DNA from 3 places in the Pseudomonas simiae genome. Region 2 is predicted to be linked to each of the others. Evidence: riboswitches for the same ligand, from Rfam matches in the RefSeq annotation. Region 2 holds a riboswitch; each other region holds the start of a gene.

The links. Region 2 has a riboswitch for cobalamin ahead of cobO (cob(I)yrinic acid a,c-diamide adenosyltransferase). Riboswitches for the same ligand answer to the same signal wherever they lie in the genome.
Positions count from the first base shown of each region.
Region 1: another riboswitch for cobalamin. It lies ahead of cobW (cobalamin biosynthesis protein CobW); the one in region 2 lies ahead of cobO (cob(I)yrinic acid a,c-diamide adenosyltransferase).
Region 3: another riboswitch for cobalamin. It lies ahead of PF1751_RS18755 (ABC transporter substrate-binding protein); the one in region 2 lies ahead of cobO (cob(I)yrinic acid a,c-diamide adenosyltransferase).

Region 1 is NZ_CP010896.1:2,609,723-2,613,929, reverse strand. It holds gene cobN (cobaltochelatase subunit CobN) at 1-871, opposite strand, end outside; gene cobW (cobalamin biosynthesis protein CobW) at 875-1,942, opposite strand; cobalamin riboswitch at 2,036-2,235, opposite strand; cobalamin riboswitch at 2,714-2,918, shown strand; gene PF1751_RS11780 (CbtB domain-containing protein) at 3,015-3,203, shown strand; gene PF1751_RS11775 (CbtA family protein) at 3,215-3,919, shown strand; gene PF1751_RS11770 (cobalamin biosynthesis protein) at 3,916-4,207, shown strand, end outside.
Region 2 is NZ_CP010896.1:4,428,608-4,432,814, forward strand. It holds gene bluB (5,6-dimethylbenzimidazole synthase) at 1-197, opposite strand, end outside; gene PF1751_RS20060 (cobyrinic acid a,c-diamide synthase CobB) at 194-1,525, opposite strand; gene cobO (cob(I)yrinic acid a,c-diamide adenosyltransferase) at 1,522-2,133, opposite strand; cobalamin riboswitch at 2,213-2,463, opposite strand; gene PF1751_RS20070 (C40 family peptidase) at 2,561-3,100, opposite strand; gene PF1751_RS20075 (C40 family peptidase) at 3,245-3,874, opposite strand; gene hda (DnaA regulatory inactivator Hda) at 4,088-4,207, opposite strand, start outside.
Region 3 is NZ_CP010896.1:4,137,988-4,142,194, reverse strand. It holds gene PF1751_RS18760 (FecCD family ABC transporter permease) at 1-511, opposite strand, end outside; gene PF1751_RS18755 (ABC transporter substrate-binding protein) at 508-1,518, opposite strand; cobalamin riboswitch at 1,623-1,817, opposite strand; gene PF1751_RS18750 (DNA/RNA non-specific endonuclease) at 1,854-2,780, opposite strand; gene PF1751_RS18745 (M4 family metallopeptidase) at 2,909-3,973, shown strand; gene PF1751_RS18740 (protealysin inhibitor emfourin) at 3,988-4,207, shown strand, end outside.

The sequences.
Region 1 (4,207 bases), 1.8 Mb from region 2:
TCGCCTGGATCACCGGGATATTGCGGCGAAACGGCCGCAAGTGCGGCGCTTCCGGGCTGGACTGGGCGAAGCCGGTGGTGTTGAGAATCACCGCCGCGCCGACCTCGTCCAGCAGGTCCTCGACCACCGCCAGGCAGCCGGGTTCTTTCAAACTGGCCACCGCCATCGGCAACGGGTTGAGACCCGCCGCCTGCAAGCGCTGGCAGAACACATCGATAAAACCGGTATTGGCTGCCTGCAAATGCGAGCGATAGAACAACACCGCCGCCACCGGCCACTCGGCATTCCAGTCGGCCTGCCAATCATTCAGCCGGGCGCTGGCACGGTGCGGGTGATAAATCGCCGTGCGCGGCAAGGTTTGCGGCTCGGCCCAGGCGTAATCACGGCCCAGGTAAGTGCTGGCCAGGCAGCGATAGAAATCCAGGGCATTGCCCAGGCCGCCCTGGCGCAGGAAGTGCCAGAGGCGATCACGCTCTTCGGCGCCGACGGTACTTAGTCCGCTGAGCTCAGGGTCCGGGCGATCATCCCCCGGCACCAGAATCAGTTGAACGCCACGCTCGGCCAATTCCACCAGACGCTCAATGCCGTAACGCCAATAACCGATGCCACCATGCAGGGAAATCAGGATGACCTTGGCGTGGCGCAGCACCTCATCGACATACAGGTCGACCGAGGCATGGTTCTGCACCTGCATCGGGTTGGCCAAGCGAAAGCTGGGGTAATCGTCCGGCAACTGCTGGGCCGCTTCGGCCAGCAGCGCCAGGCTGGAATCGCCGCTGCACAGGATCACCAGATCAGCGGGGGTTTGTCCGAGGTCGGCAATATTGTCGTCCGAGACGAAACCACCGGGCTGGGTCCTGAGCAGGTGCATGGGTTAAACGCTGAGGGCTGCGCGCAGTTGCGCTTCAAGGCCCGCCGCGTCGAGGTCCTGACCGATCAGCACCAAGCGTGTGATGCGTGCTTCGTCCGGGCCCCAGGCACGGTCGAAGTGCTTGTCGAAACGCGTACCCACCCCTTGGATCAGCAGGCGCATCGGCTTGTTCGGAATCGCAGCGAAGCCTTTGACGCGCAGGATGCCGTGTTGCACCACCAACTGGGTCAGGGCGTCGAGCAGCAGCGCTTCATCGGCCTGCGGCAGGTCGATGGAGATGGAGTCGAAGGCGTCGTGATCATGGTCATGATCGTCTTCACCGTCATGGTGATGGTCGTGATGACTGTGGCGACCGTCGATATGCTCTTCGGAGCCGGCACCCAGGCCGATCAGCACGTCCAACGGCAAACGACCGCTGCTGGCTTCAATGATCTTCACCGCGGGCGGCAGTTCTTCCGCGACTTCCAGGCGCACACGGGCCAGGTCTTCAGGGCTGATCAGGTCGCTCTTGTTGAGGATCACCAGGTCGGCGCTGGCCAGTTGGTCGGCGAACAGCTCATGCAGCGGCGACTCGTGGTCCAGGTTCGGGTCGAGCTTGCGCTGGGCATCCACCTGGTCCGGGAAAGCGGCGAAGGTGCCGGCGGCCACGGCCGGACTGTCGACCACGGTGATCACAGCGTCGACGGTGCAGGCGCTGCGGATTTCCGGCCACTGAAAGGCTTGTACCAACGGTTTTGGCAGGGCCAGGCCGGAGGTTTCGATGAGGATATGGTCGAGGTCGCCGCGACGGGCCACCAACTCGCGCATCACTGGAAAGAACTCTTCCTGCACGGTGCAGCACAGGCAGCCATTGGCCAACTCGTAGACGCGGCCGTTGGCTTCTTCTTCGGTGCAGCCGATGGAGCACTGCTTGAGGATTTCACCGTCGATACCCAGTTCGCCGAATTCGTTGACGATCACGGCGATGCGACGGCCCTGGGCGTTATCGAGCATGTGGCGCAGCAAGGTAGTCTTGCCCGAGCCGAGGAAGCCGGTGACGATGGTGACGGGGAGTTTGGCCAGTGTTTTCATCGGATGCCCTTGGGGGCGGGCATACGGGACGATAGGCCCTGCGACGGCGCGCAGCAGCGGATTTCGTCACCGGATCACCCCGCCCGGTTGAAGTAGAAAATCGGTTGCGAGGCAGGTCTCCTGGCTTGGGGCTTGCGGGTCTTGCGACCGGCGCTGGCTGCGCCTTCCCGCCTTGTCGGCAGTGGCGTGGCAGTCAGCTGAACCCTTTACAGTTGCGGGGGCAGCCGCGGCTTGGACCGCGTTCCCTTCTTAGCTTCGGCCTGGGCCGAAGAACCTCGAAGGGTGTAAGGCTACGCAGTGCTTGGGGGATGGTCAATGATGGGGTTGGATTGGTTGGGTTAGTGTACATATCCGTTTCTGCGGTGATGGCTGCTATGGGTTCCGCCCTTACGGCGGGTCACTTTGGAAAAGAGCCCCAAAGTAACCAAAGGGCTCTTGCCCCAACACTCGGCACCTCGCTCACGCTCGGTGTGCCCGTAATCCGACAGGGATTTGGGGGGCCACCGCCACGCGCCATCCATGGCGCGGGGCGGCTAAACCGGCATCCCTGCCGGTTTACCCCCCAAATCCCTGTCGAATTCCGGCCAGCGTGTTTGACGGGGCGCTTAGGATCAAGATCAAGATCAAAAGCAAAAGCACAGCGGCCTGACAGCCGGCTTGAGTGGTGTAGAGCAAAGGCGGTTCGCTGTAGGAGCGGAACCCATTTCAGCCATCATCGCAACAAGGGATATGTACACACCCCAATTGACTCCCCTCCCACCCCCATGCTCTCCTACACATCTTGTTTCGGGTGCCCTTCACAGGGTGAAACGGGAAACCGGTGCGTCATAGCGATATGACCAGTCCGGTGCTGCCCCCGCAACGGTAAGCGAGTGAAGCGTCAGATCCACTGTGCCTCGACGGCATGGGAAGGCGATGCTTATTAGGCACATTGCCCCTCGCAAGCCCGGAGACCGGCCCGAAAAATTCAGATAACAAACCCGCGGTGGGCGGGCGCTGTTCAAACCCTGCGTGCCTGGCTCGCGGGGTTTCCATGCGCTCGTTTCACCCAGACACCTGAAAGGGACGCGCCATGTCGATCGTCAGCAGCACCTCGCACTCCGCCAGCAGCACCGCCACCCTGAGCCAACGCCTGACCGCCGCCATCGGCGCGTCGATCCTTGGTGCGTGCCTGGTGTACTTTGCCGGTTTCTCGCACATCGAGGCCGTGCACAACGCTGCCCACGATACCCGCCACAGCGCTGCGTTCCCGTGCCACTGAGACCTGCCGACATGATCAAGCGTATCGCGCAAACTGCAGGTTTCACCGGCCTGCTGGCCGCCCTGTTGCTGACCTTGCTGCAAAGCTTCTGGGTCGCCCCGCTGATTCTGCAGGCGGAAACCTTTGAAAAGGCCCCGGCCGCCACCGAAGTGGCCCACGAACACACCGAAGGCGCTGCCGCCCACACCCACGATGCCGAAGCCTGGGAGCCGGAAGACGGCTGGCAGCGCGTGCTCTCCACCACAGGCGGTAATCTGGTGGTCGCGGTCGGTTTTGCGCTGATGCTGGCCGGTCTCTACACACTGCGCGCGCCAACCCGCACCGCCCAAGGCCTGCTGTGGGGCTTGGCCGGTTACGCAACCTTCGTGCTGGCACCGACGATGGGCCTGCCGCCTGAGCTGCCGGGCACCGCCGCCGCGGACCTGGCGCTGCGCCAGACCTGGTGGATCGGCACTGCGGCTTCTACGGCTGCCGGCATCGCTTTGATCGTATTTGGTCGTAACTGGCTGTTGAAAGTGCTGGGCGTGGCGATCCTCGCCGTCCCCCACGTGATCGGCGCGCCACAGCCCGAAGTGCATTCGATGCTGGCACCGCAAGCCCTGGAAGCACAATTCAAGATCGCTTCACAGTTGACCAACGTCGCTTTCTGGCTCGCACTGGGCCTGATCAGCGCGTGGCTGTTCCGCCGCAACCGTGACGACCAATACTCGGCATGACCCTGGTGATCGGCCTGGGTTTCCAGCAGGGTTGCGATCTTCACACCTTGCTGGCGCTGTTCGATTCGGCCCTCGCCGAGGGCGGTATCGAGCGTCACCGCATTAGCGCGCTGGCCAGTATCGATCGCAAACAGAATGAACCGGGGTTACTGGCTCTGGCCCAGAGGCTGAACCTGCCACTGCAGTGTTTCAGCGCCGAGCAACTGGCGGCGTTTGAACACCGCCTGAGCCACAAATCCGACATCGCTTTTGCCCACACCGGCTGTTATGGCATCGCCGAAAGCGCCG
Region 2 (4,207 bases):
AACGGACGGTCGCTGATGCGGATAAAACGCCAGGGCTGCATCAGGCCGACACTGGGTGCCTGGTGCGCGGCCTGGAGCAGACGATAGAGCAATTCCGGGGCGATAGTGCCGCCGCTGAAGTGGCGCATGTCGCGACGTTCAGCGATGGCGCGGTAGACCGCCTGGCGGTCGGCCTCGGGGAAGGCGTTGTCGGTCATGGCCTCATCGCCGGCAAGCCGGCGCCTACAGGATCGGGCGCGAACAATGCGGCCACCGCCTGGGGATTCGAGGGGAAGTAAAAGTGTACGTAGGAAGCCGTCATCCGCCCCTGCCGATAAACCGCCTCGGCACCGCGTCCGCCATTGGGGCTAAGGCCACGGGCAATCGGCTGCCATTCGGTGGTGGTCAGGGAGTGGTGATAGGTATGGCCGCGCAGCGTGCCTTCGGGCAATTCGACATTTTGCAGCGCCAAGGCCGCGAGTTTCTTCTGCATCACCGCATCGCCTTGCAGCAGGCCCACCAGTTCGGCGCGAACACCCTCGACGTCGGTCAGCGAGTCCAGCAGGTAGAGCATGCCGCCGCATTCGGCGAGCAGCGGTTTGCCGGCGGCATGATGAGCGCGGATGGCGTCAAGCATCGAGGTGTTTTCCGCCAGCGCCTGGTGGTGCAATTCCGGATAACCACCGGGCAGATAGAGGCTGTCGACGTCAGGCAATTTGCGATCGTGGATCGGCGAGAAAAACTCCAGTTCAGCGCCCATTGCCCGCAGCAGGTCGAGGCTGGCGCCATAGGTAAACGCGAAGGCTTCGTCGCGGGCCACGGCGATGCGCACACCGTTGAGCAGTGGCTGGGTTTCGATCACTTCCGGTGCGGCAAAGGTCACTGGCGGCGGCAAAGCCACTTCGCAACTGCTGCCCAGCGCTTGGGCGGCTGCATCGAGACGCACATCGAGGTCGTTCAGTTCGCTCGCCTGTACCAGGCCTAAGTGACGGCTAGGCAGTTCGATACCGGTCTCGCGGGATAACGCGCCGTACCAGCGCAGGCCTTCGGTGAGGCTGCCTTCGAGCAATTGTGCGTGACGCAAGGTGCCAACGCGATTGGCCAGCACCCCGGCAAACGGCAGATCCGGCTGATAACGTGCCAGGCCCAGGGCCAACGCGCCGAAGGTCTGGGCCATCGCCGTACCGTCAATCACGCCCAAGACAGGCACGCCGAAGTGTCGCGCCAGGTCGGCGCTGGACGGTGTGCCATCGAACAGGCCCATCACGCCTTCGATCAGGATCAGGTCCGCCTCCCCCGCCGCTTCCCATAGCAAGCGACGACTTTCCTGCTCGCCCACCATCCACATGTCCAATTGATACACCGGCGCACCGCTGGCGCGTTCGTGGATCATCGGATCGAGGAAGTCCGGGCCGCATTTGAACACGCGTACCCTGCGCCCCAGGTTGCGGTGCAATCGGGCAAGCGCGGCGGTGACGGTGGTTTTGCCCTGGCCGGACGCCGGTGCGGCAATCAAGACGGCCGGGCAATGACGGGGCTGATTCAAAGTTCGACGCCCTTCTGTGCCTTGATACCGGCTTGGAACGCGTGTTTGAGCATGCCCATTTCGGTGACGGTGTCGCCCATTTCGATCAGTTCAGGCTTGGCACCGCGGCCGGTGACCACCACGTGTTGCATCGGCGGGCGGGCTTGCAGGTCGCTGAGCACCTGGTCCAGGTCGAGATAGCCGTGCTTGAGGGCGATGTTCAGTTCGTCGAGTACGACAAGACCGATAGACGGGTCCTGCAGCAACTCGCGGGAAACCGCCCAGGCGGCTTCGGCGGCGGCGATGTCACCCTGGCGGTCCTGGGTTTCCCAGGTGAAGCCTTCGCCCATGACATGAAAGCGCACTTGCTCGGGGAAACGGCGGAAGAACAATTCCTCACCGGTACTGTTGCGCCCCTTGATGAACTGCACCACACCGCACTGCATGCCGTGCCCCATGGCCCGGGCCAGCATGCCGAACGCGGAGCTGCTCTTGCCTTTGCCGTTGCCGGTCAGCACCAGCAACAGGCCGCACTCGTTCGGGGAGTTGGCGATGCGTTCATCGATCACGGCTTTTTTGCGCAGCATGCGCGCCAGGTGGCGTTCGTCGCGGTCGGGGGAATCGGTCATGGCAGCTCTCCGTTGGGGCTGGACAAAAACGGCGGGCAGGAAAAAGAAAAAACAGACAGCCAAGCATCGCCCACCGTGATGCTGTTGGATGTTGCAGGCCGGTCTCCGGGCTCATGAGTGGCGCACGTCTTATAGAAGCGCAGACCGACGCTGCGCCTTCCCATATCGCGAGCGATACAGTGGCAAAAGGCAGCGTCTTGACTCATTTACCGTTGCGGGGGCAGCGCCGGGATCGCGGCGTCACTGTGTACAAGTGCGCTCACTCACCGGCTTCCCTGTTTCACTCCGTCGACCCATGGGTCACAGAGCACCTGGAACAAGCGGCGAAGGGTAGTAGTTTGAGGGGCGAGCTGCAAGCTTCAAGCTGATCGCCGCAAGCAGGCATCGCACCGCTTGCAGCTTCACGCGTGAAACCTGCCGCTGCTTTCTAAGGATTACGCGCCAGATTGCCTGGCAACACGCGCTTGGCGCTCAGGTAGGCATTCTGCCAATACGCCTTGGACAAGGTGTCCAACTTCACCGTACCACCGGTTTGCGGTGCATGCACAAAACGGCCTTCACCGACGTAGATCCCGGCGTGGCTGACCTGTGAACCGCCGCCCGTGGCAAAGAACAACAGGTCGCCCGTCTGCAGATTCTGCTCGCTGACATCTTGCGCACGCATCACGATCAATTCGCGAGTGGTACGCGGCAGGGAGATGCCGGCAGCGTCGCGGAAGACAAAACCGATCAGGCCACTGCAATCAAACCCGGAGTCCGGTGTGTTGCCGCCCCACCGATAAGGCGTGCCGACCAGGCCCAGGGCACGGAAGAGGACGTCTTCGGCCGCAGGCGAGAAATTCTGGCTGGAATAGTTGAACACCGGCTTGGGCTTCACCGCTACGGGAGCGGGCGGCGGTGGACGACTTGCGCAGGCGCTGAGCAGCGCGGCGCAAAGAATGAGGATCAGGCGGGCCGAGGTCGACATGGGCAGAACAATCCTGGTCTGGATGCGGCTTTCGCTGCCGAACGCTGAAAACCAGAACGCGCAAGCAAAGCTCGCGCGAACAGATTACAACAATGTCCAGGGATTCTAGCGCTTACACGTCAAACTTCAAGTATCACTTTAAGTTTACTTGCTAGCGGTAACTGTCGTCGGGGCCATGGCGAGTGCGCGCTTGGCTTCGATGAAGGTTTTGCTCCAGTAGCTGTCGCCCAGGTTGTCGACTCGAACACCGCCACTGCGACGGCTGCTGGAGTGAATAAACTGGTTGTCGCCCAAGTAGATACCGGCATGACTCACACGACCACGCCCTGCCGTACTGAAGAAAAGCAGATCACCGGGCTTGAGGTTGTTGCGCGCGACCAACGGTGCATCCACGTTGATCATTTCGCGGGTGGAGCGCGGCAGGTTCATGCCCGCTTCTTCACGAAACAGATAGCCGATGAAACCGCTGCAGTCGAAGCCGGCTTCAGAAGTGCCGCCGAAACGGTAACGGGTACCGATCAGGGACATGCCGCGTTCGAGGATGCTGTCGGCCAGAACGGGAAGCTGGTAAGGCTTGCTACCGGAGAAGTTGGTCAGCTCTTTTTCAGTTGCCAGCTCTTCTTCATAAACAGAAGCAGACTGTGCAGCAACGAATTTTGCCTGATTTTGAACCTGTGGTTTTTGCTGTTCTGCCACCTGTTGAGGGTGGGAGGCGCAACCAAACAACAGGGTAACGAGTGCGAGGGGCACGAGGGGTGCGAAGCGATTTAGCATGGGCACGACCGTGGCTGATATGTAAAGAAGACGAGACTATGCCCTCTATCACATCGATTTGCAAATTCAATCGTGATCTATGTGACTTCTTGTTTGGACCATGACATCTAAGCCCTTAACACCCCGTACCTGCCTTTTGCGTAGCCACATCGGCTCAAGCGCAGGTTTTCTGGCGCCTGGAATTTGCCGAACGCGGCAAAAACAAAGGGCTGTCTACCAGCCGAGGGTTTCTTTCAAGAAGGGAATGGTCAGCTTGCGCTGGGCCTGCAAGGAGGCCTGGTCGAGCTGTTCGAGCAAATCGAACAATGCGCTCATGCTGCGTGTACCGCGAGT
Region 3 (4,207 bases), 290 kb from region 2:
ATTTGGTGATCAGGAAGGCGGTGAGCGCATTGAACAACTGCGAGCCGGCAATGCCCGCCAGGATGATCTGGCCGGTGCCGCTGGCCGAACCGCTGGCGCGCGCGAGCAGGATCACCAGCGCAAACGCCGCCATGGCGCCAACAAACGCGCCCGCCGACAACGAAATCAACCCGCCGCCCACGCCGATCAACGCCACCAGCACCGCGCCAGTCGAAGCGCCGGCACTGATGCCCAGCAGGTAGGGATCGGCCAGTGGGTTGCGCAACAGCGATTGCAGGATCACCCCGCACGTCGCCAGCCCGGCGCCACACGCAGCGGCGACCAGGGCGCGGGTGAGGCGGTAGTTCCACACCACGCCTTCGTCGATGGGGTCAAGCACGTAGCTGGCCGCCCACAGTTTGTTGGCGAGCACCTGGAGCACGACTTGCGGCGAGATGGCGGTTTCGCCGATCGCCACCCCCGCGAGTAGGGCGGCTAATAGCAGGGCCAGGGCGAGTAGGGTGCGCGTCATTTGGGCAGGTCGTAGCCGTCGATGGCCGTGGCCAGTTGCTCAAGCCCGTCGAACGTGCGGATGCTGGCCTGCAGCGCCAGGGCATCGAGGATGATGATGCGGTTGTTTTTCACCGCGTCCATGTTGCGAGTCACGGGATCGCTGCGCAGGAAGGCCAGTTTCTTTTCATGGTCGTCGGCGGGGTAGCGGCGGCGGTCCATGCGTGCGATCACCAGAAAGGTCGGGTTGGCCTTGGCGAGGGTTTCCCAGCCGACGGCGGGCCATTCTTCATCGGATTGCACCACGTTGTGCAGACCGAGGGTTTCCAGCATGAACTCTGGAATGCCCTTGTGGCCGGCCACGTAAGGATCGCTAGCCATCTCGGAACTGGAGAACCACACCAAGGCACTGGCTTGCTTGAGGCCTTTGCTTTGCACGGTGGCAACAGATTTGGCCAAGCGTACCTTGAGGTCGTCGTTCAACTGTTGGCCGCGCGCCTGTACGTCGAAGATCTCGGCGAGTTGGCCGATGCTTTTATAGATCGTTTCGATACGGAACGGCTCCAGCCGTGTGCCGTCGGCGCCTACCAGGTTGTCCTTGCCTTCGCAGTCGGAGGGCAGCAGGTAAGTGGGGATCTTCAGTTCATGGAATTGCTCGCGGGTGCCGACCACGCCCTGGGGCCCGACCACCCACTCCAGCTCGGCGGCCACCAGCTGCGGGCGCTTGGCGATCACGGCTTCAAAGCTCGGCTCATTGTTGGCTAGCCGCTCGATGCCGTCGTTCTGCACCTTGTACTGCGGCAGTACGCTGTTGAACCACAGTGAGGTGCCGACCACTTTGTCGCCCACGCCCAATGCGTAGAGCATCTCGGTGGCCGCCTGGCCGATGGTCACGCTGCGGGCGGGGGCTTGCTGGAAGGTCAGGCGACTACCGCAGTTTTCCACGGTCAGCGGGTAGTGGGTGGGCGCGGCTTGGGCGAGGGCACAGAAGCCCAGGCCGGTGAGCAGGGCGGTAACGCGTGGCAGCATGGGGCAATCTCCGAATGAACCGTACGTGCCATTCGGAAATACACCCTTAAGCGCTGCACTAGAAAAACAGGCAAGAATGTCCTTCCCGGACACCCCGCCGGTTGGTAATTGAGCTTGGGCCGGCAGGTCTCCTGACTGATGCGTCGTCGCCAGGCTCCGGCCTTCCCGGACAAGGTCCAGTGGCATCAGGGAGCAGGCTCAGCACCTACAGTTGCGGGGGCAGTTCCGATTGGCGAGGGTGTACCGCGCTTCGGATTCCCTATTAGTCCCGTTTGGGAACCGGCGCGGTATGGTAGTTGATTAGGGCGGGGCGATATAGCCCGAGGCACGCCCGGTCAGAGACGAATGTCTTCAGGCCCCTGTATCAGCGCTTCAATCCGCGTGCCGGTGGCGCGTTCTTCGTTGCTGAAGCCGTCGTAGTCGGCCAGGTTGGCAAAACGCAGGCCGGTGAGGCGTTCTATCTGGATTACGCTGCGCTGGTAGGTCCTGAGCTGGCCGAACACCAGGTCGAGCTGGCCCAGCTCGCGGCTCTGGTCGATCATGTAGGCGCTGGCCGAAGGCTTGCCGTCATCGCTGAGGTAGGCGACCACTTTCCAGAACGCCTTGGGGATCTGGACGCCCCGGTACACCCGGTCGTCGTCGGCGAACACCGGGCCGGTGAACACGGTGGCTCGGGCTTTCCAGCGCTGGGTGTTGTCGAGGATGTAGTCTTCGAGCTCCAGCCACGTTTTCTGGTTGAACCCGCTCATCTGCGGTGAACAGTTGGTGAAGTGGAAGGTGTCGAAGTTGGCGGTTTGCGCCGCGTCGCCCCAGTTCGGGTCTTGTCGGCGCACCAGGTGGCCGCGATCCAGGCCGTTGCTGGCATACAGTGCTTCGCCCACCTGCGCATCAATGGGCAGGCGTCCGTCGTAGGCCCAGGTGTCGTTGCTGCGAATGATGTCCACATGCTGCCCGCCATCGATGTTGACGCCCACATACAGCGCGAGCCGCTTCGAGCGTGACATCGTTATCGAGAAGTGCGTGTAGTCCAGGCGCTTCTGGACATCGCCGGCCAAGGTCTCTTCAACCGTAGGCCAGGGCACCCCGAAGCTGCCGAGAAAGTCCTCAGCGTAGCCGCGTCGGTCCTTCAAGTCGTTGGCCGAGGTGACGCGGGGCGTCGCGGCTCGTGCCTCCAGCAATGTGGGGCTCGGTGCGATCAATGGGCGCAGGTCAGCGAGCCTGGGGCGGTATGAAAGGTCGATTTTGGCTTTACGTGCGGGCATCGGTCAGTCCTCCTTGGATAAACACGACTGCAACATAGGTTAATGACAATTGATGACACGCGATAACCCCTGGAGGCTATCCTGAATCGATGACCCGGACGTTGTTACCTGCCAAATGGAGCCAGCCAATGTGTGTTCGCCAGCCGAATCGTAATCCGATTTTCTGCCTGATCCCGCCCTATATGCTCGACCAGATCGCGCGCAACGGGGACAAAGCGCAACGGGAGGTCGCGTTGCGCACCCGCGCCAAGGACACAACGTTCCGCTCGCTACGGATGGTCGCCGTGCCTGCCAAAGGGCCGGCGCATATGGCCCTGGCCATGGGGGCCGATAAACGCCGCTCGATCTACAGCGCCGAGGGCGCCGACAGCCTGCCGGGCACGCTGGTGCGTGGCGAGGGGCAGCCCGCCAGTGGTGATGCGGCGGTGGACGAGGCCTATGATGGCTTGGGCGCCACCTTCGATTTTTTCGACGAGGTCTTCGATCGCAACTCCATCGACGATGCCGGGATGGCGCTGGACGCCACTGTGCACTTTGGCCAGAACTACAACAATGCGTTCTGGAACTCGACCCAGATGGTGTTCGGGGATGGAGACGGGCAGTTGTTCAACCGCTTTACGGTGGCCCTCGACGTGATTGGCCATGAGTTGGCCCACGGCGTCACCGAGGACGAGGCCAAACTGATGTATTTCAACCAGTCCGGGGCGTTGAATGAATCGCTGTCGGACGTGTTCGGTTCGCTGATCAAGCAGTATGCGTTGAAGCAACGTGCGGAAGACGCCGATTGGTTGATCGGCAAAGGGCTGTTCACCCAAAAGATCAAAGGCACCGCCCTGCGCTCGATGAAAGCCCCCGGCACGGCGTTTGACGACAAACTGCTGGGCAAGGACCCCCAGCCCGGGCACATGGATGATTTTGTGCAGACCTACGAGGACAATGGCGGGGTGCATATCAACTCCGGCATTCCCAACCATGCGTTCTACCAGGTGGCGACCATACTGGGCGGGTTCGCCTGGGAGCGCGCCGGGCGCATCTGGTATGACGCGCTGCGTGATGCGCGGCTGCGGCCCAACTCGGGTTTCCTGCGCTTTGCGCGCATTACTTACGATATTGCAGGCCGACTCTACGGCGCTAACAAGGACGAACAGAAAGCGGTCAAGGACGGTTGGAAGGCGGTCGGCATTGCTGTCTGACGAGAGGAACGGCCATGCAAATTTCAATCAAGGAAAACGGCGGGCCCGGTTTTTTTCCGGGCCTGGCCAAGCCACAGACGGTGGAACTGGACACGCTGCCGGAGCAGGAACAACAGGAGCTGCGGCAGCTTGTCGAGGCTTGCGACTTCTTTCAACTGCCGCCCAGCAATGCGCCTGCCCCCGGTAATCCGGGCCAAGTGCATTACACCGTGACGGTAAAGGACGACGAGCGCG